DNA from 2 places in the Pseudonocardia phyllosphaerae genome. Region 1 is predicted to be linked to the other one. Evidence: riboswitches for the same ligand, from Rfam matches in the RefSeq annotation. Region 1 holds a riboswitch; the other holds the start of a gene.
The links. A riboswitch is a leader RNA that binds a small molecule or an ion and turns the genes downstream of it on or off. The one in region 1 is predicted to bind fluoride.
Positions count from the first base shown of each region.

Region 2: it holds a riboswitch for fluoride, as region 1 does, so the genes downstream of both, crcB (fluoride efflux transporter CrcB) here and ACLE50_RS05805 (DUF3040 domain-containing protein) in region 1, are expected to answer to the same signal.

Region 1 is NZ_JBKGXS010000002.1:114,127-128,456, reverse strand. It holds gene ACLE50_RS05880 (2-phosphosulfolactate phosphatase) at 1-131, shown strand, start outside; gene ACLE50_RS05875 (MFS transporter) at 160-1,569, opposite strand; gene ACLE50_RS05870 (helix-turn-helix domain-containing protein) at 1,672-2,550, shown strand; gene ACLE50_RS05865 (MBL fold metallo-hydrolase) at 2,522-3,361, opposite strand; gene ACLE50_RS05860 (TetR/AcrR family transcriptional regulator) at 3,406-3,966, opposite strand; gene ACLE50_RS05855 (anthrone oxygenase family protein) at 4,061-4,513, shown strand; gene ACLE50_RS05850 (hypothetical protein) at 4,571-4,765, shown strand; gene ACLE50_RS05845 (GNAT family N-acetyltransferase) at 4,855-5,112, shown strand; gene ACLE50_RS05840 (hypothetical protein) at 5,109-5,498, opposite strand; gene ACLE50_RS05835 (benzoate/H(+) symporter BenE family transporter) at 5,540-6,709, opposite strand; gene ACLE50_RS05830 (helix-turn-helix domain-containing protein) at 6,766-7,299, shown strand; gene ACLE50_RS05825 (DUF1990 family protein) at 7,268-7,813, opposite strand; gene ACLE50_RS05820 (DUF222 domain-containing protein) at 7,968-9,587, shown strand; gene ACLE50_RS05815 (DUF305 domain-containing protein) at 9,734-10,390, opposite strand; gene ACLE50_RS05810 (DUF6153 family protein) at 10,458-10,895, opposite strand; gene ACLE50_RS05805 (DUF3040 domain-containing protein) at 10,906-11,175, opposite strand; fluoride riboswitch at 11,195-11,257, opposite strand; gene ACLE50_RS05800 (dienelactone hydrolase family protein) at 11,384-12,841, shown strand; gene ACLE50_RS05795 (MerR family transcriptional regulator) at 12,955-13,686, opposite strand; gene ACLE50_RS05790 (glycosyltransferase family 39 protein) at 13,866-14,330, shown strand, end outside.
Region 2 is NZ_JBKGXS010000008.1:252,252-266,581, forward strand. It holds gene mftR (mycofactocin system transcriptional regulator) at 452-1,087, opposite strand; gene ACLE50_RS17815 (sigma-70 family RNA polymerase sigma factor) at 1,384-2,424, shown strand; gene ACLE50_RS17820 (aminoglycoside phosphotransferase/kinase family protein) at 2,616-3,164, shown strand; gene ACLE50_RS17825 (ATP-dependent Clp protease proteolytic subunit) at 3,235-3,804, shown strand; gene ACLE50_RS17830 (MerR family transcriptional regulator) at 3,814-4,443, shown strand; gene ACLE50_RS17835 (endonuclease/exonuclease/phosphatase family protein) at 4,431-5,429, opposite strand; fluoride riboswitch at 5,514-5,579, shown strand; gene crcB (fluoride efflux transporter CrcB) at 5,608-6,045, shown strand; gene crcB (fluoride efflux transporter CrcB) at 6,042-6,416, shown strand; tRNA gene ACLE50_RS17850 (tRNA-Phe) at 6,470-6,543, opposite strand; tRNA gene ACLE50_RS17855 (tRNA-Asp) at 6,574-6,647, opposite strand; tRNA gene ACLE50_RS17860 (tRNA-Glu) at 6,688-6,760, opposite strand; gene ACLE50_RS17865 (hypothetical protein) at 6,909-7,127, opposite strand; gene ACLE50_RS17870 (propionyl-CoA synthetase) at 7,460-9,349, shown strand; gene ACLE50_RS17875 (hypothetical protein) at 9,567-9,842, shown strand; gene ACLE50_RS17880 (long-chain-fatty-acid--CoA ligase) at 9,913-11,532, shown strand; gene ACLE50_RS17885 (serine hydrolase domain-containing protein) at 11,689-12,516, shown strand; gene hrpA (ATP-dependent RNA helicase HrpA) at 12,838-14,330, shown strand, end outside.

The DNA.
Region 1 (14,330 bases):
CGTGCGCGAGTGGGCGGGAGCTGATCGCAGCCGGGTGGGGTGACGACGTCGACGTCGCGGCGGAGCTGGACGCCTCGTCGGCGCTGCCGGTGCTGTGCGACGGGGTGTTCGTGCCCAGCATCTCGAGCTGACACATTCATCGCCGTCCGGGTCCCCACGTCACCGGTCGTGTCTTGATCCTGGTCGTGTCGCGGACCGGCCCAGCAGGAGTACGGCAACCGATGCGACGGTGGCGACCACGGCGACGAGAGCCAGGGCGGCGCGGTGTCCGGCGACGAAGTTCTCGATCGGGATCGCGGTGACCGACGTCGTTCCGGAGACTGCGCGGTAGAGGCCGAGGCTCAGCGCCAAGCCGATGGCGCCGCCGACATTGTGGAAGGTCCACCCCGCGCCGACGGCCAGCCCACCGTGGCTCGTGGGCACCGACGACAGCGCCGCGACCGCCGACGGACCGAGCACGCAGGCCCAACCCACGCCCATGCAGGCGAACGCGACGAACAGCACAACCGAGTCGTCGGCAGGACCGACCGCGATCTGGAGCGCCGCCGACAGAAGGAAGGCGAGGAACCCGGCCGCGATCACGCGGACAGGCCCGACCCGCTCGACAACTCGCCCGACCAGCGGCGACAACACAGCCATCGTCGCAGTGATCGGCAGCATCCACAGTCCCACCCCAACTGCGTCGAGACCGCGGGTGAGGCCGAGGAAGAACGGTGTCAGGAACAGCACCGTGGTGTAGAAGAACGCCAGCGCGAACTCCGCGGTGATCGCGGCGAGGAACAGCGGGCGGCGCAGCAGCGCGAACGGGACGATCGGATCCGGTACGCGGCGCTCCACCTGGACGAACGCGAGGAGGGTCAGCGCGCCGACGGCGAGGGCAGACCAGGCCGTGATTGGGAAGAGGTCGAAGAAGGTCAGCCCGAACAGCAGTCCGGAAAGACCGAGGGTCAGCAGCGCGAGGCCCGGCCAGTCGAGACCTGCCGGGGTCTTGTCCGGGACGTTCGGCGGGACGGTCGGCAGGCAGATGGCGAGCGAGAGCAGGGCCAGGGGGACGTTGAGCCAGAAGATCCACGGCCAGCCGAGAGAGCCGACGACGAGGCCACCCAGCAGCGGTCCAGCGGCCAGGCCGAGTCCGTTCACCGCGAACAGGGTCCCGATCGCCCGTCCGCGCTGTGCGTCACCGAAGACGTCGGAGACGATCGTGCTCGAGCTGGTGTAGAGGAACGCGCACGCCGCGCCCTGGACGAACCGGGATCCGATCAGCCAGGCAGCAGTCGGGGCGAACCCGGCCGCCAGCGAGGCCACTCCGAACGCGACTGTCCCGATGTAGAGCGCGGTGCGACGGCCCAGTAGATCGCCAACGCGTCCCGCGGTCACCATGAACATCGACAGCGCGACCACGACGATGTTGACCACCAGCTGGAGAGTGGTGATATCTGCGCCGAGGTCCCGTCCGATCTCGGGTCCTGCGGTGTTCACGATCGTCAGGTCCAGGCAGCCGAGGAAGCTGACGATGCTCACACCGGTGAGCACCCACCAGCGGGTCACGGTCGAGACGTAGGTGGTCACGACGCACACCGTGGAGTCGAGGCAGGCCGGCAGCCAGCCCCGGACGATCCTCTCCCCACGAGGGTGTGGCAGCGCAGGATCGGTCGCGCCGATACTGGATACATGCCCGGTCCGTCCCACCTCGGCGAGTTTCTCGCCGCGCGCCGCGCTCAGCTACGGCCGGAGGACGTCGGGCTTTCCACGTACGGCGAACGACGCCGGGTCCCGGGCCTCCGGCGCGAGGAGCTGGCGCTGGTCGCGGGGGTGAGCCCTTCGTACTACGCCCGTCTCGAGCAGGGGCAGTCCAGGCATGCCTCCGCCGAGGTGCTCGAGGCCCTGGCTACGGCGCTGCGTCTGGGAGACGCCGAGCGGGACCATCTTCGGCGTCTCGCGACGCCCCCGGCCCGTCGTGTGAGTCGGCGTCGAAGCTTCCAACAGGTACACCCGGCGACGCGCGAGCTGCTCGCCGCGATTCCGGCCGTACCGGCCTGGGTCCAGGGACCGCGTACGGAGATCCTGGCGTGGAACCGGCTGGCACACGGGCTGATCGCGGGGCACGTGCCGTTCGGTGCCGTCGACGACCCGCGAGCGCGGCCGACGACCGCTGAGCTGATCTTCGATGATCCGCACGGTCGCGAGCTCTACGACGACTGGGACCGCAAGGCGCGCGCTGTGGTCGGGAATCTACGGGCGGCCGCCGGTCACGATCCCGACGACGAGGTGCTCGCCGCGTTGGTCGGGCATCTCACGATCACCGATGCTGATTTCGCTGCGATGTGGTCCGACCATCGAATCCGTGTCTGCGACGCTGCCGCCTACGTGCTGCACCATCCGGTGATCGGGACGCTCTCGGTAACCCAGCAGTCGTTCACGGTCGCCGCTGCGCCTGGACAGTCGCTGCTGACGATGATCGCAGCCGACACCGCCTCGGCGGACGCACTCCGACTGCTGGACCGGCCGGGTACGTCCGCCCTCAGGTCAGTGCGTCGAACGTGCCTTTGACCCACTGCACGTGGCGTTCCGCGGAACGCTGCACCGCGGCGTCGGCGTCGGAGGTGATGGCGTTGCCGAAGTTCGACCAGAGCTGCCCGAACCGGAGCGGGGCGATCGTCCTCGCCATCCGGGCGACGACCGCACCCGACAGCGGGATCCGGTTCGGGTAGCTGCGCTCGAAGCTCACCGTCCGCCGGTCCGGGTTGGCCATGATCGTGTCGCCGGCGAGGACGACGCCGTCGCCGGACGTCCGGTGTGCGACCGCGCTGCCGGGGAAGTGGCCACCGAGGGTGTACATGGTGAGCTCGTCGGCGATCCGGTGCTCGCCCGACCAGGCCGTCAGGGCCGGGTCGCGGCGCTGCACCCACTCGTCGTCGGCGGTGTTGACCAGGACGGGAACACCGCCGAGGGCACGGGACCAGGCGACCTGCGCGCCGTACATGTGCGGGTGGCTGGGCACGATCGCGAGTACCGGGCCGAGGCTGCGGACGAACTCCACGGCGGCGGACTCGACGAGGCCGATCGGGTCCCAGAGCAGCGTTCCGGCCGCCGTCCGGAGCACCTGCATCGTCTGCCCGATGCCCACTCCCGCCGCGGTCACGCCCCACTGGCCACTGCCGAGCTCGGCGATCCGCACCTCGGTGCGTCCGGCGAGCTCGGCCTGTGTCGTCCACTGCTGGCCGGACGCGGGGACGTACTGGCGCTCGTCGGCGCAGATCGGGCACACGGCCGGGAGCGCCGAGACGTCGGTGCCGTACTCGACGCCGCAGGTCAGGCAGCTGATGAGGTCCGGCTCCGTCGGCGTTCCCGGGGTGTTCACGGATGCAGGGTCGGACATGAACCGGACTCGAGGTCAAGCGCCGGCTACGTGAAGAAGCGCCGGCTCAGCTCGGCCACCCGCTGGGCACGATGGCCGGGGCGCATGCGCCCGGCACGTTCCAGCCTGCTGATGCCGTCGAGGGCGCCCCAGAACACCTCGGTCGCGGTGCCGTCGCCGTCGTCGGCGATCGTGTCGACGAGGACGTCGTACGCCGCGCGCATCTCGGGCCGGGTGCCGTTGGTGGCGAACTCGGCGTCGATGGGCTGCTGGAACATGGCCTCGTAGACGGCGGGATGCTCGTCGCCGAAGTCCAGGTAGGCGACGGCGACGGCCTCGATCGCACTCGTGCCCTGCGCGTCGCCGAGCGCGGCGCGACAGCGTTCCGCGAGGTCGACGAAACCGTCGAGGGCGACCGCCGACATGATCTCCGGCTTGCCGCCGGGGAAGTGGCCGTAGAGAACCGGCTGGCTGAAACCGATCGCGTCGGACAGGTGGCGGGTCGTCACGGCCGCCCATCCCTCGGCGTCGGCGCGGTCGCGGGCGGCGTCGAGGATGCGACGGCGTCGTTCCTGGGTGCGCTGCTCCCGCGTGGTTACCCCGGGCATCGACCCACCTCTCTCTCTTGTGGTCTCCGTGCGAGCAACGCTAGATTAGCGCCGCTAGAAATCTAGCAGTGCTAGGTTCAGAGGGGTGTCTGTCATGTCCGTGGTGCTCGCGGTCAGCACGGTGACGGTCGTCGGCCTCATGGTCGGTGTCGAGCTCGCGGTCGCCTTCGTCGTCCACCCGATGACGCTGCGGCTACCTACCGCGGCATCGCTGGCGGCACGGGCGGACGGCGCGCGCGTGATGGGGCGCGCGATGCCGTTCTGGTACATCGGATCCCTCGTCCTGACCGCAGTGCTCACCGTACTTCTGTGGGGTACTCCGGCTGCGACAGCGACGCTCGTCGCCGTGCTGCTGCTGACGGTCGGCATCGTCATGTCCGTCGTCCTGCTGGTGCCGATCAACGACCGCTCGGCGACATGGACCGCGGACGACCATCCGGCTGACTGGCGCCAACAGCAGCAACGTTGGGACCGCCTGCACTATGTCCGTGTCGTGATCATCGTGGCGGCTTTCGTGCTGGTCACGGTGGGCGCAGCGATGCGATGACCTCCTCGGTCCCGTTCTCGCTGTCAAGCCGTGCGCCGCGCTCGGTAGCGTGTGCGCATGAGCGTTGACGTCTCCGCGTCCGACCGGCTCGCCGAGCCGCGCCCGTGCGGTCGCTGCAGCAACACGGCGCTGCTGCGGCTCGCCGAGTTCTGCCCGGACTGCATCGCGCAGATCGGGACGAACCCCGACCGGACCGAGTACGACGCGTGGCGTGCGGAGAACCATCGGCGGGTCGTGGAGGGCGAGGCGTAGGCGGCTGGTCCCGGTCGCTCGGAGCGCGAATTCGTGGATGACGAGGTTCCGGTCTACGTGCAGCGGTCCTGGACGACCACGAGATCCGGATGTGCGCTCTCCCAGAGTTAGATGACGTCGAGGCACTCTTCGTGGACCCCACCGCCCACCGGCAGGGGATCGGAGCTTCCCTGCCGGCCTCCGCGACGGCGGGGATGCCGGAGGTAGCGCTGGATGTGAACGAGCAGAACCCATCGGCAGTCGAGTTCTGCGGGCGCCAGGGGTTCGTAGTGGTCGAGCGATCGGAACGCGACGATCAGGGGCGACCGTTGCCGTTGCTGCACATGCGGAGAAGCAATCGGGACTAGCGCCCCAGGAGATCCTGCTCCAGATCGATCTCGAACGTCGTGCTGACCTCGGACTGCGCGTTCCGGTAGGTGATCGTGACCGGCCCCAGATCCGGGTCGACGTCGACCTCGTGGGCGAGCTGGGCCTGCCACTGGCCTGCGGACGCACCCTTCCGCTCCCAGGGGACCGTTTCGCCGTTCTGCTCGAGAATGGCGCTGATGACCTTGTCCGGTCGTTCCACGTCCGCTGTTCCGAGGGTGAACTCGACCTGCGTCCGGACGAGCAGGTGGCAGCCGGTGAGAATCGCGGACTCGACCTTGGCCGACCCGCCGGACCACATCTCGATCGGACGGTCGAACGCGACCAACCTGGACCGCTCTCCGTGCGTACGTGCACCCGTGGTCATGTCGTCCCCGTCCTGAGTCGCCGGTCGGTGGCTCGATCATCTCACGATGATCCGACAGGATCCCGTCGGCGGGCACGGTCGAGCGCGTACAGCACCACTCCCGCCACCAGCCCCCAGAACGCCGCCCCGATCCCGGCGACCACGAGCCCGCTCGCGGCGACCAGGAACGTGGCCGCCGCGGGGATCCGGCCCTCGGGGTGCCCGAACGCCGACCCGAGCGACGCGGCGAACGTCCCGAGCAGCGCCAGGCCGGCGACCGCCTCGATCAGCCCGGGCGGGGCGACGGCGACGAGCGCGGCCAGCGTCGTCGCGACCGGGGCGAGCACGACGCAGGTCCAGCCGTTGGCCTGTGAGGCGATCCAGCGCCGCGCGGGGTCCGGGTGTGCCTCCGGTGACGCGGGCAGGGCCGCGGTGATCGCGGCGAGGTTGATCGCGTGCGCCCCGACCGGTGCGCCGAGCATCGTTCCGGCGCCGGTCACCACCATCGCGTGCCGCCACGGCACCTCGAACCCGGCGGCGGAGAGCACGGCGACGCCCGGGACGTTCTGCGAGGCCATCGTGACGACGTAGAGCGGCAGCGCGACACCGACGATCGCGGCCGGCGAGAACGTCGGCACGGTCGGCGCCAGGACCGGCGCGCGGAGCCAGTCGGTGCTCCCCGCCGTCGCGACCGCGATGCCGATGGCCAGTCCGAACGCGGCCGGCGACGCCCATCGCGGGGCGACGCGATGCAGCACCACCCACACGACGACGACCGGCGCGACCAGCCACGGCCGCTCGCCGAGCGCACGGACCGGCGCCAGGCACAGCGGCAGCAGGACACCGGCGAGCATCGCCTGCGCGACCGGCGTCGGGATGGACGCGACCAGCCGCCCGAGCGGCCGCACCAGTCCGGTGAGGACGATCAACACCCCGGTGACGACGAACGCTCCGACGACCGCGGGCCAGCCACCGGTGACGGCGCCGGTCGAGGCGAGCAGCGCCGCGCCGGGCGTCGACCAGGCGATCGTCAGCGGACGCCGGAACCGGCGGCTCAGCCAGATCGTGCCGGCTCCCTGGAGCAGGGTGAGTGCCACCAGCCCGGAGGCCGCCTGCGCCGGGTCCGCGCCGACCGCGCGTAGTCCGGCGAGCACGACGGCGAACGAGCTGGTGACGCCGACGACCGCCGCGACGACGCCGACCGACACCGGCTGCATCCAGGATCGTTCCACAAACAGAACCCTACGGGAGTCGTTCCATGAACAGAACCCCGGCTAGGGTCGTCGTCGTGGATCCGCTCCGGAAGGCCGTCGGCGAACGTCTGCGCGCCGCCCGCGGCGAACGCGGCCTCTCGCTCGGGGCACTCGCGACGGCGGCCGAGGTGGGCAAGGGCTCGTTGTCGGAGATCGAGAACGGCACCCGCAACCCGACGCTGTCGACGCTGTACACGCTGGCCAACGCCTTGGACCTGCCGCTGTCGCAGCTGCTCGCCGACCGGCCGGGCGCCGAGGTCGCGTCGCCGGGGATCGTCGCGCGACTGCTGGAGACCACGACCGACGACGACGGCACCGTCGAGGTCTACGCGCTCAGTCTCACGCCCGGTGCGACGCACGTCTCGGCCGCGCACGGACCAGGTGTGGTCGAGCATCTGCTGGTCACCCGCGGCGCGGCCCGGGTCGGCCGCACCGGGTCCGAGGCCGATCTCGGCGTCGGGCAGCAGGTGGAGTGGGTCAGCGACGTCGAACACAGCTACCGCGCGCTCGGCGACCGGACAGCGGAGGCGGTGCTGGTCATCCGGAGCGCAGCGGCAGGTCGCGGCTGACCCGCTCGGCTGCGCGCAGGTAGCGCCGGATGATGGTGTCCTGCACCAGGTTCTGCAGTGGCCGGGTCGGCCGGGGGAGTGGCCACGCCGGCCGGGACTCGGCCTCGACGGAGAAGGTGACGGCGTCGTTCACGATCGCGACGGTGAAGTGCTCCCAGCCGATGACGGGATGACCGTCGAGTGCGTCGTAGACGAAGCCGGCGCTGCTCGTGTCGCGTCGGACGGTGCGGACCCAGCACGGGGCGACGACCGCGAGCCGGCGCAGTCCGATACCGAGGACGACGGTGGCGCCGGGAGTGACGTCACCGTCCGGAGTGACGGCCACGCCTGCCCGGCGGTGGATCTCCATGGCCAGCAGTGCGGTGGCGACGCGCTCGAATGCCGGTCGTCCGGTGCCGACGAGGCGGGTGCGGGAGATGCGGCGATCGCGGTCGTCGTGCGGTGGGACGACGCGCGGCGACAGATGTTCCGCGCGGGCGTGGGCGCGCGCGAGCAGGCCCGGGTCGACGCTCACGGCGCCGATTCTGACGGATTCGCGGGAGTGCAGGGGAGCGGGCTGGGCCGTTCGGAGTAGCTGCTCGGATGCGTGGCTCTCTGCTGCGCCGAGTGGTCGCTGACCTGCGACGACGGACCACACATCGAACGCCAGTTCGAGTATCATGGAGCCCATGACCGAGCGCGTCACCACCGCCTGCGACCGCATCGCCGCGGCCGTCGACGCGCTCGCCGACACCCTCACCACCGCCACCGGCACCGAGATCTGCGCGGTCCAGCTCGCCGTGGAATCCCTGCAACGCCGCCTCGACCAGATCGCCGTCCGCGCCGTCGCCAAGGCCGAACGCGAGGACCTCTACGCCGCCCGCGGCTACCGCTCCACCGCAGGTGCCCTGGCCGACCTGCTGCGCTGGGACCCCCGCCACTCCCGCCGCTTCACCACCGCAGCGCAGCAGCTCGCACCCCGCACCACCCTCGACGGACAACCCCTCGACCCCAGCCTCCCGGCGACCGCGCAGGTGTTCGCCGCCGGAGAGATCTCGCTGCGCCACGCCGAGGTCGTCGCGACCCTGCTCGACACCGCCGAGGCCGGGCGCCTCGACCCCGCTGTGTGGGCCGGAGCCGAGATACAGCTCGCCGCCCAGGCGGTCCTGTGCACACCGGCCGAGCTGCAGACCTGGGGACGGCAACTACTCGCCGACCTCGACCAGGACGGCCCCGAACCCGACGACCGCCCCGCACCACAGATCAACGAACTCCGCCTCACCTCCCACCGCGGCAGCCGGCCCGGCGGGATCCTGCGCGGCCGCTTCGACGACGCCGAGATGTTCGAACGCATCCGCACCGCCGTCGACGCCCTCACCGGCCCCGGACACCCCGACGACCCCCGATCCCATCCGGAACGCCAGGCCGAAGCCCTCGCCGAGATCTGCGGATACGGGTTAGAACACGCCGGCGGCGAGCTGCTGCCCGACACCGGTGGGCAACGGCCCCAGGTCACGGTCACCGTCCGGCTCGACGACCTGCAGAACCGCGCCCGATCCGCGCTGCTCGACCACACCGGCGGACTCTCCGCGTCGGCGCTGCGGATGCTGTGCTGCGACGCCGCCGTGATCCCCGTCGTCCTCGACGGCGCCGGACAGCCCCTCGACGTGGGCCGGGCGCGGCGCACCATCCCGCGGGCGATCCGGCGCGCCGTGGCCGCCCGCGACCGCGGCTGCGCCCACCCCGGCTGCGACCGCCCACCCTCCTGGTGCGAAATCCACCACATCATCGCCTGGGAGATCGGCGGCCCCACCGCCGTGTCGAACCTGGTCATGCTGTGCCGTGTCCACCACGGCCAGGTCCACCACGCCGGCTGGACCGTGCGCCTCACCGACGGCATCCCCGAGTTCCTCCCACCCGCCTGGATCGACCCACGACAGCAACCGCGACGGCGACCCAACCTCAACCAGGCCCCGATCACCGTCCCCGCGCCGAGGCCACCGGGCGATACCGGCCCACCACAAGTCCCCGAGCCCGCCCCTGGGACCGAGCGCGCCCTTGAACCCGAGCCCGAACTTGAACTACGGACCGAACTTCAACCCGAGCCCGAAGCAGAGCCCGGGACCGAGCCCGGGGCCGAGCCGGAACTGCGGAAGGTGATCCCGTTCGACGAGATCACCCCACCCGAACCTGCCCCGACCTACCGGGTCTTCGACTTCGACCGCGTCGAGCAGGCCTGCCGCGAGGGCGCACCCCGCCGCACCGTGCGGGTCGCGAACTTCTCCGGACTCGAGGAGGACCCGTCGTGACCGCCGGGGCCAGAGGGCGTGCGACGACGGCGTCAGTCGACCGTTTCCGAAGCCGGCTGCTGTCGCGCACCAGGTCGCTGGTCGCCGTCGCCGACTTCCGCTGCGCCGACGTCAGCTGATGCCCGGCGGCCACCCGGGCCGAGGCCCTACCCGAGCATCCGCTTCATCTCGCCGATCTCGCGGTTCTGCGCGTCCACGATCTTCTGGGCGAGGGCCTTCGCGTCCGGGCTGGTGCCGTCGGCGAGCTCGGTCTGCGACATGCGGACCGCACCCTCGTGGTGGCCGATCATCATCGTGAGGAACTGCCGGTCGAACGCCGGGCCGCGGGCCTGCTCGAGGCCGCGCATCTGGTCCGCGGTCATCATGCCGTCGTGGCCACCGGAACCGTGGTCCGCGCCCCCGTGGTCCATGGCCGCGTGATCCGTGCCCGCGTGATCCGAGCTCTCGTGATCCATCGAGTCGTGGTCCATCGAGCCGTGGTCCATTCCGGGCATCCCGCCGGAGTCCGGTGCGCCCCAGTCCTTCAGCAGGTGCTGCATCTGCGCGATCTCCGGGCCCTGCGCGTCGTCGATCTGCGAGGCGAGACGTCGGACGTCGTCGCCGGCGCGGCCGTCGGCGAGCTTCGCCATCTCCACGGCCTGCTGGTGGTGCGGGATCATGCCCTGGGTGAAGGCGACGTCGGCGTCGGTGTGCTGGGACGCCGAGGCCGCAGGTGGGGCGGGCGCGTCGCCGCCCCCGCAGCCGGTCAGGACGAGGGCAGCGGTCAGTGCCACGGCGGCGGCCGCCGTGTTCGAGATCTTCATCAGGTGTGGCTCCGTCGTTCGGAACGGGTGATGGCCTGCGCCGGTGCTCTGCCGCACCGGGGGCCGATCACGTCCGCAGGACGCAGAGTTGCGCGAGCCGCCGCGGGACTGGTGGTGGTCGTTCCGCGGGCTCGCCCCGGCCGCCGCGTCGGATCGGCAGCGGCGGCACGGGCGGTACGACGACGGCGAGCAGCGCCAGGAGCGGCAGCAACGCGATCCCGGCACCGCCCAGGACGGCCATGCAGAGATGCAGCGCGTGCCCGGCGGCGTCGTGGCCGTCGTGGCCACCGGGGTGGCCTGCGGAACGGCCGGAGTGATCGTCGGCCTGCTCTCCGACGACGGTGGGTGCCGTGTGTGCGGACGAATGATCGGCGTGGGTTGCGTGGAGCGCCGCCGAAGCAGGTCCCGTCGAGCCCGGCGCCACCAGCGCGTGCATGCCCAGCAACCCGAACAGCACGGGCAGGACCAGCAGCACCAGCCGCCGTCCGCACCGCCTGTCCGACACGGCCATCAGGCTACCCACGCCGCCCCGATCCGTACGCCAGCAGCTGCGGCAGCCAGCACAGCCCCAGTAGCAGGACCCCGACGGCGGAGACCACGTGCGCGTCGCCGAGCACGCCGACCGTCAGCACGACCGGTCCTGCGACCGCCATCGCGCGCCCGAGGGCCGTCGCGATCATCGACGCGGCGCCGGGGTGATGGGTGAGCAGCCGGGCCAGCGCAGGATCCTCGCGTTCGAGCCGGCGGCTCAGTACGGCGAGCTCACGACGTTCGTGGAACAGCATGGCGTCTCCTGGGCATCGGTCAGCCGCAGGAGCCATCAGCCCGGGACGGGCGGTTGAGGTGAGCCCCATCACCTTTCGCCGTCGATGCTACACCCGGATCCGGCGCTCACCGAGTGCCGGGAACGCTCTCGACCGTCAGTCCTTCGTGCGTCACATCCACCACTTCGTGCACTTCGGTATCACTGTGCGCTCGGTACTCTCCTGTCACATGGGCACCGCATCACGACGCCGTTCCGCCGGGCTGCAGGCGTGCCGTCGTGCAGTCGCGGTCGCCGTGCTGACGGGCGTCGTGGCCGGTATCGGAACCGCTACCGGAGCCCGAGCCGGAGACACCGACGGAGCCACGATCGGCGGCTCGGTCGGTCCGCAGGCCGTCACACCCGTGCAGCGCGCCGCTGCGAGCACTCCCGACGACGACGGCGGCGGCATCGTGGACATCGGTGGCGTCGCGTACCCGGACCCGCTGCGGATGAAGAACGGCCGCCCGGTCCGCAGTACCGCGGAGTGGGAGCGCACCCGCCGCGGCGAGCTGCTCGACGACTTCCGCGAGCACGTCTTCGGCCAGAGCCTGCCGCGCCCGCAGAAGGAGACCTTCGACGTCGACACCACCGACGTCGGCGGTGCCACTCGCAAGGACGGTGCCACCGGCAAGGACGGTGCCACCCCCGAGGACGGTGCCACCCCCGAGGACGGTGTCACCCGCAAGAAGGTGCGCATCGGCATCACCGGGCCGCAGGGCAGCGGCTCGATCCCGCTCACCGTGTTCATCCCGAAGGCCATGTCCGCCCCGAAGAATGCCCCGAAGAACGCCCCGAAGAACACGGCGCCGCGCGGCACGTTCCTGCTCATCGACCACCGCGGCTCCGCGGGCGACTCCCCGGACGAGTCCTCGGAGTTCGCGCCGATCTCGACGGTGACCCGCGCCGGGTACGCGCTCGCCGTACTCGACGCCAAGGCCGTCGCACCGGACGACGCCGAGACCTACCGCTCGAAGGCGATCGACCTGTTCCACCCGAAGGGCCGGGACCTGCCCGCCGACGCCGGGCGCACGATCAGCGCCTGGGCGTGGGGCGCGAGCCGCGCCATGGACTACCTGCAGACCGACCGCGACCTCGACCCGGGGAAGGTCGCCGTCATCGGGCACTCGCGCGGGGCGAAGGCTGCGCTCTGGGCGGGCGCGCAGGACACCCGGTTCGCCGCGGTGATCGCCAACAACGCCGGCTCGACCGGCACGAAACCGGCCCGGCGCGGTGACGGCGGCGTCGGCGCGGAGACCAACTCGAAGATCAACTCATCGTTCCCGCACTGGTTCCCGCAGACCTACCAGGACTACGGCGACCGGGTCGACGAGCTGCCCGTCGACCAGCACGAGCTGCTCGCGCTCGCCGCGCCGCGCCGGCTCGTGATCGGCAGCGCCGCCGACGACCACAACGCCGACCCGCAGGGCGAGTTCCTGTCCTACCGCGCCGCGGCACCGGTGTACGCGCTCTACGGCCTCGGCGACACCGGCTTGGCGACGACGGGCTGGAAGCCCGCCCTCGACACCCCGTTCCGCGGTGCGGCGATGAGCTACCACCTGCGCTCCGGTGACCACGGGTTGAAGGCCGAGGACTGGAAGGCCTATCTCGGCGGGAACCTGTTCGAGCGGCCGGTCCGGTCCGGCTGACCGGTCCACTCGGGCTGCCGGTCAGCCGGCCACTCGGTCAGCCGGCCACTCAGCCAGACAGCCACTCGGTCAGGCAGCCACTCGGTCAGGCAGCCACTCGGTCAGGCAGCCACTCAGTCGTCGGGATCCTGCCGCGCCAGTTCGTCGGCCCGCCGGATGACGTCGATCTGTGCCGGGTTGTACAGCTCCTGCAGTGCGGCCGCGACGGTGCGCTGGGCGAACCGCTTGTCGTGCGGGCCGCCGGTGTCGGCCTCGCGGATCTGCGGGTAGGTGCGGAACAGCTCCCGCAGGTGCGGAGCCATGCGGGCGGCGATCTCGTCGCGGGTGGCCTCGTCGGCGTCGGCGGGGATCGCGTCGAACTCCGTGCTGAGCAGGTCGTCCTGCGGGTTGCGCACCATCTCCGAGTACGCCTGCAGCTGTTGCGGGCCGAGCACCCGGCTCATGACCAGGACGAACGAGCGGTCGGCCTCGGTGAGGGTGCTCTCGTCGGCGGGGGTGAACTCGGCGGGCAGGTCGGTGCGGGCCGAGCCGTCGAGGATGGTGGCGAGCTCGGCGCGGACCCGCTGCAGCCGGTCGATCGTGGCGGCCAGCTCGTCGTCCAGCGCGCGTACGGCCTCGGTGGACTGCTCGTCGTCGTCGATGGTCTCGGCGATCTGCGGCAGCGAGAACCCGAGGTCGGTCATCCGTTTGATCTTCAGCAGCCGGACCAGGTGCGCGACGACGTACTGCTTGTAACCGTTGGCCCGTCGCTCGGGCTCGGGGAGCAGCCCGATGTCGTGGTAGTGCCGCACGGTGCGCAGGCTGGTGCCGGCGAGTTCGGCGATCTCTCGGGTGCTCCAGGACACGGTGACGATTCCTCTTCGATCGGACGGAACCCGATGCGGGGCGCGACATTCCGCCCATATCCTGCCGGGCGGGGGGACGACATGACAGCGTGCGAGAAGCAGTGACTCCGATCATGCCGCGAACGGCGGCCGCGCGGGGCGGCGAACGGCCGGGATTCGCGACGGGGGCGGTCGGAACGGTGGCGGTGGTCGTCGCCGTCGTGCACCTGGTGCTGGCTGCGGTGCGCCGGGCCTGGCCCGACGAGGCCCTGATGCTGGCGATCGGGCGGTACCACCTGGACTTCGGCGCGGTCGACCAGCCGCCGCTGACCCCGTTGCTGGCCCGGATCGCGGACACCGTCGCGCCCGGCTCGCAGATCGTGCTCGCGGTCCCGGCGGTGCTCGCGACCGCCGCTGCGGTCGTGCTGACCGCGCTGACCGCCCGCGAGCTGGGCGGGGACGAGCGGTCACAGACCCTGGCCGCGCTGGGGCAGGGCACCGGCATCGCCGCAGCCCAGTTCGGGCACTGGCTGACGCCGTACACCCTCGAGCCCGCACTGTGGACGGCGGTGTTCTGGCTGCTCCTGCGCGGGATCCGGCGCGACGACGGCCGGGCGCTCGTCGCCGCGGGTGCGGTCCTCGGAGTCGCCGCCCAGACCCGGCTC
Region 2 (14,330 bases), on a different contig from region 1:
CCCACTGCGCCCACTGCGCCCGCTGCGCCGAAGCCGGCCACCCCCACCGCTCCGGCCGCACCCGCGACGCCGGCTGCTCCGGCGAGCCCCACCGCACCGGCGGCGCCCGCCACGCCCGCCGGTCAGGAGCAGGCGACCACGCCGGCCGGTTCCACCACTCCGGCCGAGACGGCCGCGCCGAAGAAGTCGGAGAAGGCGGAGAAGAAGGCAGCTCCGAAGCACTACATGAAGCCGAGCCTCTGGGAGCGGCTGTTCGGCACCACCCGCTGACGCCCGTCGGCACGACGTCCGCAGCGGCGTCCCGCAACGCGCGGGGCGCCGCTCCGGCACGTCACCCCCGCGTGCACGGCTCACCACCGCAGAACGCTCACCCGTTCCGGCGGCCGCTCACCTGATCACGTGCGCGTTCGCGGAACCGGTGAGCGTCTCCGACGTCGCCGCCCGCGACCGGTCAGGCCGGCGAGCCCCAGCCGTCCTCCAGGGACCGGAACACCCGGTCCAGCAGGTCCGGCAGCTGGGCCGAGTCGTCGGCGAGCCACCGTTCGTACGCGGCCAGGCACACGCCCAGGCAGGCGTGCCCGACGGTCTGCGGCACCAGCTCCGACGCCGGCTCACCCCGCCGTTCGGCCACGTGGTCGGCGACGACCTGCCGCCAGGCGGCGTAGCGCAACGTCGAATGTGCTTGCAGCGCAGGCGTCTGCAGGATCAGCCGCAGCCGTCGCCGGTGCCACGGCTGCTCCGCGGGCTCGACCCGGTTGAACTCCAGCACCGCACGCCGGATCCCCTCGATCAGCGGGACGTCCCGCGGCTGCGCGTCGAGCACCGCGCGCATCGAGGTGAGCTGGTCGTCGAAGGCTCCCCAGGCGACGTCGTTCTTCGAGGCGTAGTAGCGGAAGAAGGTCCGCCGCCCGATCCCGGCGGCGTGCGCGATGTCGTCGACGGTGGTCTGCTCGAAGCCCTGCTCGCTGAACATCTCCAGCGCGATGTGTTCCAGCTCGGAGCGGGAGGTCGCGGGCCGTCGCCCGGCACGCCGTCCCCCGGGTCCGCCGCTGCGGGTTCCCGTGTCGTTCTCGGCCGTCGCCGACATCCGGTCCGTGCCTTCCGGCCGCCGTCCTCCGCCCCGTCGCGTGGCCGTGGCGTCCCGGGTGGCCGTGCGGGGCGCCTGCCTCCGAGCATCCCACGTCCTTGCCGGAGCGGCCGCGAACGGCAGGTCCGAACGGGGGAACCGACCCACCCGCCGTCGTCGTGCCGGCGCCGCTCGGCGGACAGGGGCTCCCGAACTGTCGGTGGTCCAGGGCACACTCACGCAGACACCGGGCCGGACCGTCCGACCCGCAGCGTCCCGGGCTCGCGGCGCCGTCGCCGCAGCCCCGAGGGGGACCCATGAGCGCACCGGCCCGCACCGGCTCCGGCCTCGACGACGACCGACCGCTCGACCTGCAGATCGAGGACCACCGCCGCGAGCTGACCGGGTACTGCTACCGGATGCTCGGCTCCGCGTTCGAGGCGGAGGACGCGGTGCAGGACACCATGATCCGCGCGTGGAAGGGCGTCGCGAAGTTCGACGGCCGGTCCTCGCTGCGGTCGTGGCTGTACCGGATCGCCACCAACGTCTGCATCGACGCGCTCAACGGGCGCAAGCGCCGCGCCGTCCCGATGGACGTCGGCGGTCCCGGCGCGCCCGTCGCGGAGTCGCTGCGCGAACCGCTGCCCGACGCCGAGTGGCTCGAGCCGATGCCCGACGCGCGGATCGCGACCCCGGCCGGCGACCCCGCGGACAAGGCGGTCGCGAAGGAGACGATCCGGCTCGCGTTCGTCGCGGCGCTGCAGCACCTGCCCGCCCGTCAGCGCGCCGTACTGATCCTGCGCGAGGTGCTGTGCTGGAAGGCCGCCGAGGTCGCCGAGCTGCTCGGCACGTCGGTGGCCTCGGTGAACAGTGCCCTGCAGCGGGCGCGCGCGACGCTGCAGGAACAGGGCGTCTCCGAGGCCGCGCCGCAGACCGCGCCGACGATGGACGAGGCGCACACCGCGCTGCTGATGCGCTACATGGCCGCGTTCGAGGCGTTCGACATGGCCGCGCTGACCGAGCTGCTCCACGAGGACGTCGAGCAGAACATGCCCCCGCTGGAACTGTGGTTCCGCGGCCGCGAGGACGTCATCGCGTGGATGGACACCGGGCCGGGGCAGAGCTGCCGGGGGTCGCGCGTCGCACCGATCGAGATCAACGGCACCGTCGGCTACGCCCAGTGGAAGCCGACCGGCCCCGACGGCGAGTTCGAGGCCTGGGGAGTCACGGCGCTGCGGATCGAGGACGGTGCGGTCACCGGGCTGAGCATCTTCCTCAACACCGACCTGTTCGCGCTGTTCGGGCTGCCGCTGAAGCTCGCCGACGCGCCGGAGCTGTGGGAGCCGAAGGCGGCGTGAGCCGGGAGCCGGACCTCTCGGCCTGGCCGGGTCTCCGGATCACGGGGCCGCTCCGAGGCGGCCACCGGAGCGCAGTGTGGGAGGCCTGCGACGGCACTCGGCGGCTGGTCGTGCATCGCAGCGGCCGGACGCCGGAGGCCCTGGACTGGGAGCTCGCCCTGACTGCGGAGCTGAACGACGCGGGTTTCCGGGTGCCCGTCACCGTCCCGACAGCCGACGGCGCCAAGCGTGCCGGGACGATAGTCGTCCGCACGTGGTTGGACGGCGATCCGCCGGGTCCCGGTGATCACGCAGCCGTCGCCGCGGAGCTCCGACGGCTGCATCGCTACACGGCGAATCGTGCGCAGCGGCCCGGCTTCGTCGGCACGGTCGAGCTGGCATCCGGGGCGGTCCGCGGCGGTGACGTCGATCTGTCCGGCCTGTCGGCGGACATCGTCGGACGATTCCGTGCTGCGTGGTCGGCCCTGCACGGTCCAGTGGCGGTCGTGCACGGCGATCCCGGCCCAGCGAACGTGCGTGTCCTCGCAGGGAGGCCCGGCTTCCTCGACTGGGACGAGTCCCGGGTCGATCGCGCTGTCCTCGATCTCGACGACTGGGAGCCGGAAGATCGGACCGTCCGCTCCGCACTCCTGGCCTGGGAGGCCGTCGCCTGCCGGCGCGCCGAACCCGACTACGCCGCCGAGAGGTTGGCAGAGTTCCTTCGGTCCACCGAGGGCGAACCCGCTCCGCCACCGGCGTAATCGCAGCTCACGACCGACTCGGAGGCCTAGCGTCGGCGACGTACCTGCCTCTCCAGGAGCGGAGCCACCGATGCCCGTACCCGCGTTCGACCCGGGATCGCTCGCCGACCAGCTGCTCGGCCGGCGGATCGTGCTGCTCGCCCGCGAGCTCGACGACGACGTCGCCGCCGAGACCTGCTCGCGCCTGCTGCTGCTCGCCGCCGAGGATCCGCACCGCCCGGTCACGCTGCAGATCCTGTCCCCCGGCGGCTCGCCGGTGGCCGCGATGACCGTGCACGACACGATGCGCACGCTCGGCCCGGACGTCGCGACCGTCGCGGCGGGATCACTCGCCGGACCGGTGCCGTTCCTGGTCGCGGCGGGCACGCCCGGGAGGCGGACGGCGCTGCCGCACGCGATGGCGCTGCCGACGGGCGACGGCCCGGTCTCCGGCTCACATCCCGGTGACGTGCGCGTGCGTGCCGAGCACCTGACGACGCGGCGGACCGAGATCGAGGAGCTGACCAATCGCTACTGCGGCGCCCCGCTGCCCGGCGACGCCCGCGAGCGCTGGCTGTCGGCGCAGGACATGCTGCGGTACGGGATCGTCGACGAGATCCGTGGCTCGGCACAGCGGATGACCGGCCGAGCGGATAGCTAGGCTCTCCGTGTGCGCGTCTCCGAGCTCTCCCGCGTCTCCGGCGTCCCGGTGGCCACGATCAAGTACTACCTGCGCGAGGGGCTGCTGCCACGCGGGGAGACGACGTCGCCGAACCAGGCCCGCTACGACGAGACCCACGTCCGCCGGCTGCAGCTGATCCGCGCGCTGGTCGAGGTCGGCTCGATGCCGGTCGCGGTGATCAAGGAGGTCCTCGACGCCATCGACGATCCCGATGTCGGGCTGCACGAGGTGCTCGGAGCGGCGGTCTACCCGGTCTCCGGCGGCCGTATGGACTGTGACGCCGAGGTCCCCGAGATCGACGGGGCCGCGGAGCTCGACGCGCTGATCGCCGAACGCGGCTGGCACGTCCATCCGGGCGCACCCGCCCGGGCGACCGCGGCCGAGGTACTGGTCAGGATGCGGGAACTCGGCCTCGATCCCGAGGGCACGCTCGTGCGGGCCTGGGCCGACGCCGCCGAGCGGGCCGCGGCGGGTGACCTCGCCGCCGTCGAACGTGCCGGTGGCCGCGAGCGGGCTGCCGAGGTGGCGCTGCTCGGCACGGTCATCGGCGACACGATGCTCGGCGCGCTGCGCCGGCTCGCACAGGAGAGTCGCTCCGCGGAGCTCTACGGCTCCTGACCGGGCAGCACGACCGTCGCGCAGACGGCACGGTGGTCGGTTTCCGGCACGTCGTGCACGGCGTAGTGCCTGGTCACCGCACCGCGCGGCACCAGGACGTGATCGATCCGGATCCCGGCCCAGCGAGGCAGCGACGCCGGATAGGTCGCGTCCGCGCGGGTCACGACGCCGGTGCAGCCACCGAGCGCCTCCCGCATCAGGCGGTGGTCGAGGGTGGCGTTCAGGTCCCCGACGACGATCGGTGCGCACCGCGAGCGCGTCCACCCGGCGATCAGCCGCAGGTCCCGCGCCCAGGCCCGGGCCCGCGCCCGGCCCATCGGCGCGGTGGTGTGCACGGCGTACAGCGAGCGCCGTCCGAGGATCCCGCCGGTCGCGACCAGGTGCGGGATCCGCATCCCCCGTTCGGCGTGCACCTGCACGTCACCGGCCCGCGGCGAGGCCAGGAGGACGACCCCGCCGCCGTCGCGGGCGCCGGGCCGGATCGAGGACCAGCCGCGGTAACCGAGCCCGTCGAGCAGCGGCAGGATCTTGTCGCGGAAGTCGACGCCGGCCTCGGGCAACACCACCAGGTCCGGCTGCTCGGCGGCGACGAGCGCGGCCAGCGCCCCTGTGTCGGCCCGCCCGAGCAGCACGTTCGCGCCGAGGATCGTGATCTCCGGGCCGTCGGCGTCGGCCTCGGGTCCGTGCCGGTCCCCCAGGCTCCGGCCCGCGGTCCCGGCCACCGCCCCCGCCCGGCGCACCCCGAACGTCGCCGCGGCACCGGCCGCACCGGCCATCCCGAGCGCGACGGCGGACGGCCGCGCCGCCCGGAACGGGGCCAGCGCCACAGCGCCGGCGAGCGCGGCGACGCTCGCGTGCGGGCGCCAGGCCGTGACGTCGACGAGTGGGAACCGGTGGTCGACGCGCAGCAGGTCGGGCAGGAGCGCGGCGGCGGCACCGGCCCCGAGCAGGCCCGGGAGCACGGCGCGGCGCGGGATCGAGCTCATACCGGTCCAACGGCTGCATCGATCACGGGGTTCCGTGGCGGACGCCGCACCGCACCGATCGCGGGACCCGGCCGGGTTATGGTGATCACCGATGGCGATGGAGCTCGCCGACAACCGCACCGCGACGGTGCTGATGGCTCCTGCCCGACGATTCGACGTCCGTGGGTAGGTGCTGCGCATGTCCGCTCGATCCCGATCCGGCCCTCCGGGAACCGCCGCGACCGTGGGTGCGGTCGCCGTCGGCGGTGTGCTGGGGGCGGAGGCCCGCTACCTGCTGGGTGTGGCGTTCCCGGCCGCGCACGGCGACTGGCCGTGGACCACGTTCTGGATCAACGTCACCGGCTGCCTGCTGATCGGACTGCTCTACACGACCCTCGGTGAGCTGCGGAAACCGCACTGGAGCCTGCGCCCGCTGCTCGGCGTCGGCGTGCTCGGCGGCTACACCACCTTCTCCACCTGGGCGGTCGATACCGTGCAGCTCACCGACGCCGGCCGCTGGGGTGCGGCGCTCGCGCACGCCCTGGTCACACCGGTCGTCGCGATCCTGGCGTGCGCGGCCGGGGTGATCGTGGCCCGGCTGCTCGGCGGTCGCCCGGTGCGGGGAGGTACGGCGTGAACGCGTGGACGATCCTGCTGGTCGGTGTGGGTGCGGCGGTCGGAGCGCCGGTCCGCTACCTGGCCGACGCGGCGGCGAAGCGCCGGCTCGGCACCGCGTTCCCCGTCGGGACGTTCGCGGTCAACGTGGCCGGCTCGCTGCTCCTCGGCGGGCTGACCGCGGCGACGGCGGTGTTGCCCGCGGGGCTCGCGGCGCTGCTGGGCACCGGGTTCTGCGGTGCGCTGACGACCTACAGCACCTTCTCCTACGAGCTGGTGTCGCTGACCGAGCGGCGGGTCACCGGGACCGCGGTCGCGTACCTGGTGGCGAGTGTGGTCGTCGGGGTGCTGGCCGCGGCCGTGGGATGGGTGTTGGTACGCGGATTGGTGTGAAACGCAGAAACGGCGCCGCCCGAGGGCGACGCCGTGTGAGTTGCGAGGAGAGGTGGCCAGGGGCGGGGTCGAACCGCCGACCTTCCGCTTTTCAGGCGGACGCTCGTACCAACTGAGCTACCTGGCCCCGGCCTCCGGAGACATCCGGAGAGTGGAGCGACCCAGACGGGACTCGAACCCGCGACCTTCGCCGTGACAGGGCGACGCGCTAACCAACTGCGCCACTGGGCCTTGCTCTCGCGCAGACCATCCTAGGGGATGCTCTCCGCGGTACCCCCAACGGGATTCGAACCCGCGCTGCCGCCTTGAAAGGGCGGAGTCCTAGGCCGCTAGACGATGGGGGCTGGGACCGGCCCGAGGGCCCGACCTTCCCTCAACGGCTGTCCGTTGGGAGTGGGGAAACCATACGACACCCGGTGGGAGCACCGCGCAGCCACCCCCCACTTCCGGGCGTACGGGCTGCTCAGAGCCCGTACGAACCCCACGGGCACCTCATCGGGCGACGGGCGGGGGCTGCTCCGGGTTCGACGAGACGAGCCCGAGCATGTCGAGCAGCTCGCGCAGATCGTCGGAGCTCTCGGCGTTCTCGGCGACGACCAGCCGGGCCTTCCGGACCTGCTCGTCGGACACGCGGAACGCGTCCGTGGCGTTGCGAGGGGCCGGAATCGACCCCGCCTCCTCGTCGATGCCGCGCTTCGCCCCGATGGTCATGACGCCTCCCCGTTGGCCGTCGGACGACCCGCCGCGGTGCCGGGGTCGCCGGTACCAGCACGTGTTGTTGCTGTGACCGAGACGTTACCCATCGTGCGGGGCAGGTGCATGCCCCTTCCCGGGTGACCCGGGGCCCGCACGCCGATCACCGAATGCGCCCGCGCACCACCCGGATGCCCGGAACAACCTGGGGATCCGCGTCGTCGCGTGGCCGCGGACGCGTCGCGAGGCAGTCGCGAGGCACTGCGGAACGTCGGTCCCGCCTTCTAGTCTCGTCCCCCACACACGGACGGCCGAACGAGTCGTCCCGGCGCGAAGGAGGGCCGTTCCCGGTGACGAGCTACGAGGAGATCTTCCGGTCGAGCGTCGAGGACCGGGAGGGTTTCTGGCTGCAGGCGAGCGAGGCGCTCGACTGGTACACCCCGCCCACCACCGCGCTCGACGACGCGAACCCGCCGTTCTACAAGTGGTTCCCCGACGGCGAGCTGAACGTCGCGTACAACGCCCTGGACCGCCACGTCGACGCCGGCAACGGCGACCGCACCGCACTGGTCTACGACTCGCCGGTCACCGGCACCCGTCGCACCTACAGCTATGCCGAGCTGCGCGACGAGGTCGCCGCCTTCGCCGGTGTACTGCGTGACCTGGGCGTGGAGTACGGCGATCGCGTCGTGATCTACATGCCGATGATCCCCGAGGCGGCGGTCGCGATGCTGGCCTGCGCCCGCCTCGGCGCGATCCACTCGGTCGTCTTCGGCGGGTTCGCGGCCAAGGAGCTGGCGGTCCGGATCGACGACGCCGAGCCGAAGGTCGTGGTCTCGGCGTCCTGCGGGATCGAGGGCACCCGGGTCATCGAGTACAAGCCGTTGCTGGACAAGGCGATCGAGCTGTCGTCGAGCACGCCGTCGGCGACGGTGATCCTGCAGCGCGAGCAGGCCACGGCCGAGCTGGGCGCGATCGACCACGACTGGGCCGAGCTCACGGCGGCCGCGACGCCGGCCGATCCGGTCGCGGTGAAGTCCACCGACCCGCTCTACGTGCTCTACACCTCGGGCACCACCGGCAAGCCCAAGGGCGTGGTGCGCGACTCCGGCGGCTACGCGACCGCGCTGGCCTGGTCGATGCCCAACATCTACGACGTCGGCCCCGGCGAGACGATCTTCACCGCGTCCGACGTGGGTTGGGTCGTCGGGCACTCCTACATCGTCTACGCGCCGCTGCTGGCCGGGGCGACGACCGTGCTCTACGAGGGCAAGCCGGTCGGCACCCCGGACGCCGGGCAGTTCTGGCGGGTGGTGCAGGAGAACCGGGTGAAGTCGCTGTTCACCGCGCCGACGGCGTTCCGGGCGATCAAGAAGGAGGACCCGGACGGGGAGTTCCTGAAGCAGTACGACGTGTCGTCTCTGCAGTACCTGTTCCTCGCCGGCGAGCGCCTGGACCCGGAGACCTACCGGTGGGCCGCGGACCTGCTGGGCATCCCGGTGATCGACCACTGGTGGCAGACCGAGACCGGCTGGGCGATCGCGGCGAACCCGGCAGGTATCGAGCTGCTGGAGATCAAGCCCGGTTCGCCCACCCGGCCGATGCCCGGCTGGGACGTGCAGATCCTCGACGAGACCGGCGCGCCCGCCGAGCCGGGCACCGACGGCGCGATCGTCGCGAAGCTGCCACTGCCGCCCGGCGCGTTCCCCACGCTGTGGAACGACGAGGACCGGTACGTGAACTCCTACATGAAGGCGTTCGACGGCTACTACCTCACCGGCGACGGCGGCCACCTCGACTCCGACGGCTACGTCTTCGTCATGGGCCGCACCGACGACGTGATCAACGTGGCCGGGCACCGGCTGTCCACCGGCGGGATGGAGGAGGTCCTCGCCTCGCACCCGGACGTCGCCGAGTGCGCGGTGATCGGCGTCGCGGACACCATGAAGGGCCAGGTCCCGCGCGGGTTCGTCGTGCTCAAGTCCGGTGTCGACGGCGATGCCGAGGGCTACGAGGAGAAACTGCGCGGCGAGCTGGTGCAGCTGGTCCGCGAGCAGATCGGCGCCGTCGCCTCGCTCAAGGACGTCGCCGTCGTCCCGGCCCTGCCGAAGACGCGCTCCGGCAAGATCCTCCGCAAGACGATGCGCGGGATCGCCGACGGCGCCGACGAGCCCGTCCCCTCCACCATCGACGACGCGTCCGTGCTCGACACCCTCCGCCCGGTCCTGCGCAAGGAGTGACAGGCATCGCCCGGACGGAGCCCTTTCGAGGCGCAACTGCTCCGGACGGTTACTCCGGTCGGTGACAACCCGCCCGTCTCCCGGGTGGTCCGCGCCGTGTGCGCTTGACCGCCCGGGAGCGGCCGGGTAACGCCCGGGACGGCGGCGGCGATCCACTGACGACGACCGTTCCGCTCCCCGCGCTCCACACGGTCGTCGACCGAGGTGGAGGTACACGATGGACCGCTCGCGCACGCGCCTGGTCGCACTGGTCGCCCCGCTGGCGATCGCCGCCGCGCTGGCCGCCGCCGCGGTGCTCGGCCAGGACACGGTCCCCTCGCGACGGCTGCCGTCGCCGGAGTTCCCGAACCTGACGACCGGCCTCACCACGCCGAAGCTGACCCCGGTCACGACCACGGTCCTCCCCACCCCGCCCGGCAGCGCCTCCCCGGCCGCGACGGGTTCCGCGCCGAACCCGCTGCCGCTCCCCACCTGGACCGGCGCCTCCCGCTGACCGCGGTTGCCCCGCCGGTGATCGGCGGCGAGGATCGCTCGGCCGTGCACCGCCTGCGAAGGAGCCGACCGTGACCGGAACCGATGACGTCTGGACCACCCCGCTGACACCGCTCGCCTTCCTGGGCCGGTCCGCGGGCGTGTTCGGCGACAAGACGGCGATCGTCCACGGCGACCGCAGGCACACCTACGCCGAGTTCGCCGCCGAGGCGACCCGGGTGGCGCACGCGCTGCGCGCGTCCGGTGTGGAGCCCGGGGACCGGGTGGCCTACCTGCTGCCCAACGTCCCGGAGATGCTCGTCGCGCACTTCGCGGTGCCGCTGGCCGGGGCGGTCCTGGTCGCGATCAACACGCGGCTGTCCACCGAGGAGGTCCGCTACATCCTCGACCACTCCGCCGCGACGGTGCTGGTCGTCGACAACGCGTTGTACGACACCGTCCGCCCGGTCGCCGGCGAGCTGCGCACGGTGCGCGAGATCGTGACGGTCACCGACCCGGCCGCGCCGGGCGACGGCGTCGGCTCCGGCACGAGCTACGCCGACCTGCTCGCCCTCGGCTCCGACGAGCCGCTGCCGTGGGCCGTCGACGACGAGCGCGCCACCATCTCGATCAACTACACGTCCGGGACGACCGGCAGCCCCAAGGGCGTCGAGTACCACCACCGGGGCGCGTACCTGAACTCCTTCGGCGAGATCGTGCACTCCACGCACACCCCGGACAGCGTCTACCTGTGGACGCTGCCGATGTTCCACTGCAACGGCTGGTGCACCCCGTGGGCGGTCACCGCGATCGGAGGCACGCACGTCTGCCTGCGCGAGGTCCGCGGCGACGTCATCTGGGCGCTGATCTCCGAGCACGGCGTCACCCACCTCAACGGGGCGCCGACCGTCGTCACGACGATCATGAACGCGCCGGAGGCGGTCGAGCTCGACCGCCCGCTGGTGATCACCACGGCCGGGGCGCCGCCGTCGCCGACCACGATCCTGCAGATGGAGCGGATGGGCTTCCGGATCGTGCACGTCTACGGCCTCACCGAGACCTACGGCCCGTACTCGGTGAACCAGTACCAGCACGCCTGGGACGACCTCGACGCCGAGGAGCGCGCCCGGCTGCAGTCCCGCCAGGGCGTCGGGATGATCTGCGCGGACCGGGTCCGGGTGGTCGACGAGCAGATGGCCGACGTGCCCGCCGACGGCACGACGATGGGCGAGATCGTCATGCGCGGCAACAACGTCATGAAGGGCTACCACCTCGACGACGAGAAGACCGCCGAGGCGTTCCGTGGCGGCTGGTTCCACTCCGGCGACCTCGGCGTCGTCCATCCGGACGGCTACGTCGAGCTGCGCGACCGGGCCAAGGACGTCGTCATCTCCGGCGGGGAGAACATCTCCACCGTCGAGGTCGAGCAGGCGCTGGTGTCGCACGACGCGGTGCTGGAGGCGGCCGTCGTCGGGATCCCGGACGACAAGTGGGGCGAGGTCTGCAAGGCCTTCGCCGTGCTCAAGGACGGCCGCAGCGCCGAGCCGGACGAGCTGATCGAGCACGTGAAGTCGCGCATCGCCCGCTACAAGGCACCGAAGCTGGTGGAGATCGTCGCCGAGCTGCCGAAGACCTCCACGGGCAAGGTGCAGAAGTTCGAGCTGCGCGAGAAGGAGTGGGCCGGGCGCGGCGACTCCCGGATCCAGGGCTGAGACTCCCGGGTCCGGGGCTGAGACTCCCGGGTCCGGGGCTGATACTCCCGGGTCCGGGGCTGATACTCCCGGGTCCGGGGCCTGGGGGCTCCCGCGTCCCGGCCCGGGCAGCCGCTGCGAGGATGGGCGGATGGACCGCCGATCCCCCGCCACCCGATGACCGGGCTCGCCCCGGCCGTCCGCCGCGTCCTCGACTGGCCGGTCGACCACGTCGCCGCCTCGGTCGTCTCCGCCGACGGCGCCGTCCTCGCCCACGCCGGCGACACCGGCCGGGAGTTCGGGCTCGCCTCGGTGACCAAGTTGCTGTCGGCCTACGCCGTGCTCGTCGCCGTCGAGGAGGGCGCGCTGGACTGGGACGACCCGGCCGGGCCGCCCGGGTCGACCGTGCGGCACCTGATCGCGCACACCTCCGGGCTGGCGTTCGACACCGACGAGGTCAAGGCCGCCCCCGGCGAGCGCCGCATCTACTCCAACACCGGGTTCGCGGTGCTCGCCGACACCGTCGCCGAGGCCACCGGGATCGGGTTCGCCGACTACCTGCACCAGGCCGTCGCCGAGCCGCTCGGGCTGCCCGGCACCCGGCTCGAGGGCCCGGCCGGCTCCGGTGCGGTCTCCACCGCGAACGACCTCGCCGTGTTCGCCGCCGAGCTGCAGGCCCCGACGCTGCTCGACCCGCGCACCGTCGCCGAGGCGACGACCGTGGCCTACCCCGGGCTCGACGGCCTGCTCCCCGGCTACGGCCGTCAGCGCCCGAACGACTGGGGGCTGGGCCTGGAGATCCGCGACGGCAAGTCCCCGCACTGGACCGGGACGACGTCGTCGTCGCGCACGTTCGGGCACTTCGGCCAGTCCGGCACGTTCCTGTGGGTGGACCCCGAGGTGCGCGCGGCCGCCGTCGTGCTCACCGACCGGGCGTTCGGGCAGTGGGCGGTCGACTCCTGGACACCGTGGACCGACGGGGTGCTGGACGCCCTGCGCGGCTGACCTGCGACGACGGCACCTGCCGAAAAATCTCCGGACCTCGCGGGCGAACGGGGAATGAACTCCGCACCCCGCCCGTTGCAGAGAAGGTCCGAGCCGGGTGACACGAGTCCCCGGGCCGCAATGGATAACTGCCGCCGCGGAATACCGTCCGGCTGGAGCCGCGGTGTGCCACTCGCCGCGAGGCGACCGGCACCCGGTTCGGGCACCCACTCATCCAGGCCGAAGCCGTCCCTGAGCTAATCCGGTTGTCCGCCCGTGCGAGCGCGGTCACCATGGTCGTCGTCCGCGGTCCCGCGGGCGACCAGGCAGACTGAACGAACGATGTCCTCCGAATCCGCCCCGTCTCCGACGAATCCGGGAGAGCGCCCCGAGCAGGGCGCCGGCCACCCGGATCGGCCCCGCCGCCGGCGCGGCCGCCGCACCGGGTCCAGGAACACCGAGCAGCGGAGCACCGCGCCACGCGACGGCGCGGCACCGCAGGACCGCACGCAGGACACCGATCCATCCACAGACCAGGCCGCAGCGCAGGCCGCCCCCGGGACGGAGGGCGCCGCGCGCGGCCGCCCGGCCCGCGGGCAGGAGCGCCGCACCTCGCAGCGCCGCCGCGGGCCGCGGGGCCGGCGCGCTGCCGTCACGGCGGCCGGCCCCGACCAGCACGGTGGTCGCGGCCCCGACCGCGACCACCCACCCGCGTCCGAGCCGCCGCTCCCCGCGCTGTCCGACGACGAGCTCGCCGACCTGCACACCCGCCTCGACGACCTCGGCCCCGCCGAGGCCGAGCGGCTGCGCGGGCGCCTCGACCGGGCCCGGGACGGACGCGCCCAGCAGCGCGTCGCCGACGCCGTCGGCACCGCCGAGCACCGGATCGCGCGCCGCCGTGAGGCGTTGCCGCACATCAGCTACCCCGCCGTGCTGCCGGTATCGGCGCGCCGCGAGGAGATCGCCGACGCGATCCGGGACAACCAGGTCGTCGTCGTCGCGGGTGAGACCGGGTCGGGCAAGACCACCCAGCTGCCGAAGATCTGCCTGGAGCTGGGCCGCGGGGTACGCGGGATGATCGGGCACACCCAGCCGCGCCGGCTCGCCGCCCGCACCGTCGCCGCGCGGATCGCCGAGGAGATGGACGTCGAGGTCGGCGGCGCCGTCGGCTGGAAGGTCCGCTTCACCGACCAGATCGGCGACTCGACCCTGGTCAAGCTGATGACCGACGGGATCTTGCTGGCCGAGCTCGCCGGCGACAAGGACCTGCTCGCCTACGACACCCTGATCATCGACGAGGCGCACGAGCGCAGCCTGAACATCGACTTCATCCTCGGGTACCTGACCCGGCTGCTCCCCCGCCGCCCGGATCTCAAGGTCATCATCACCTCGGCGACGATCGACCCCGAGCGGTTCGCCGAGCACTTCGCCCACCGCACCGCGGGCGGCGAGCTCGAGCCCGCCCCGATCGTCGAGGTCTCCGGGCGCACCTACCCCGTCGAGATCCGGTACCGGCCCGTCGTCGACCCCGACGACCCGGACGCCGATCCCGACCGCCGCCTGGACGACGCGATCGGCGACGCCGTCGTCGAGCTGCAGCGCGAGGGCCCCGGCGACGTGCTCGTCTTCCTTCCCGGCGAGCGCGAGATCCGCGAGGCCGCGGACGCGCTGGCCGAGCGGAACCTGCCGAACACCGAGATCCTCCCTCTCTACGCCCGGCTCTCGACGGCCGAGCAGCAGCGGGTCTGGCAGCCGCACGCCGGCAACCGCGTGGTGCTCGCGACCAACGTCGCCGAGACCTCGCTGACCGTGCCCGGGATCCGCTACGTCGTCGA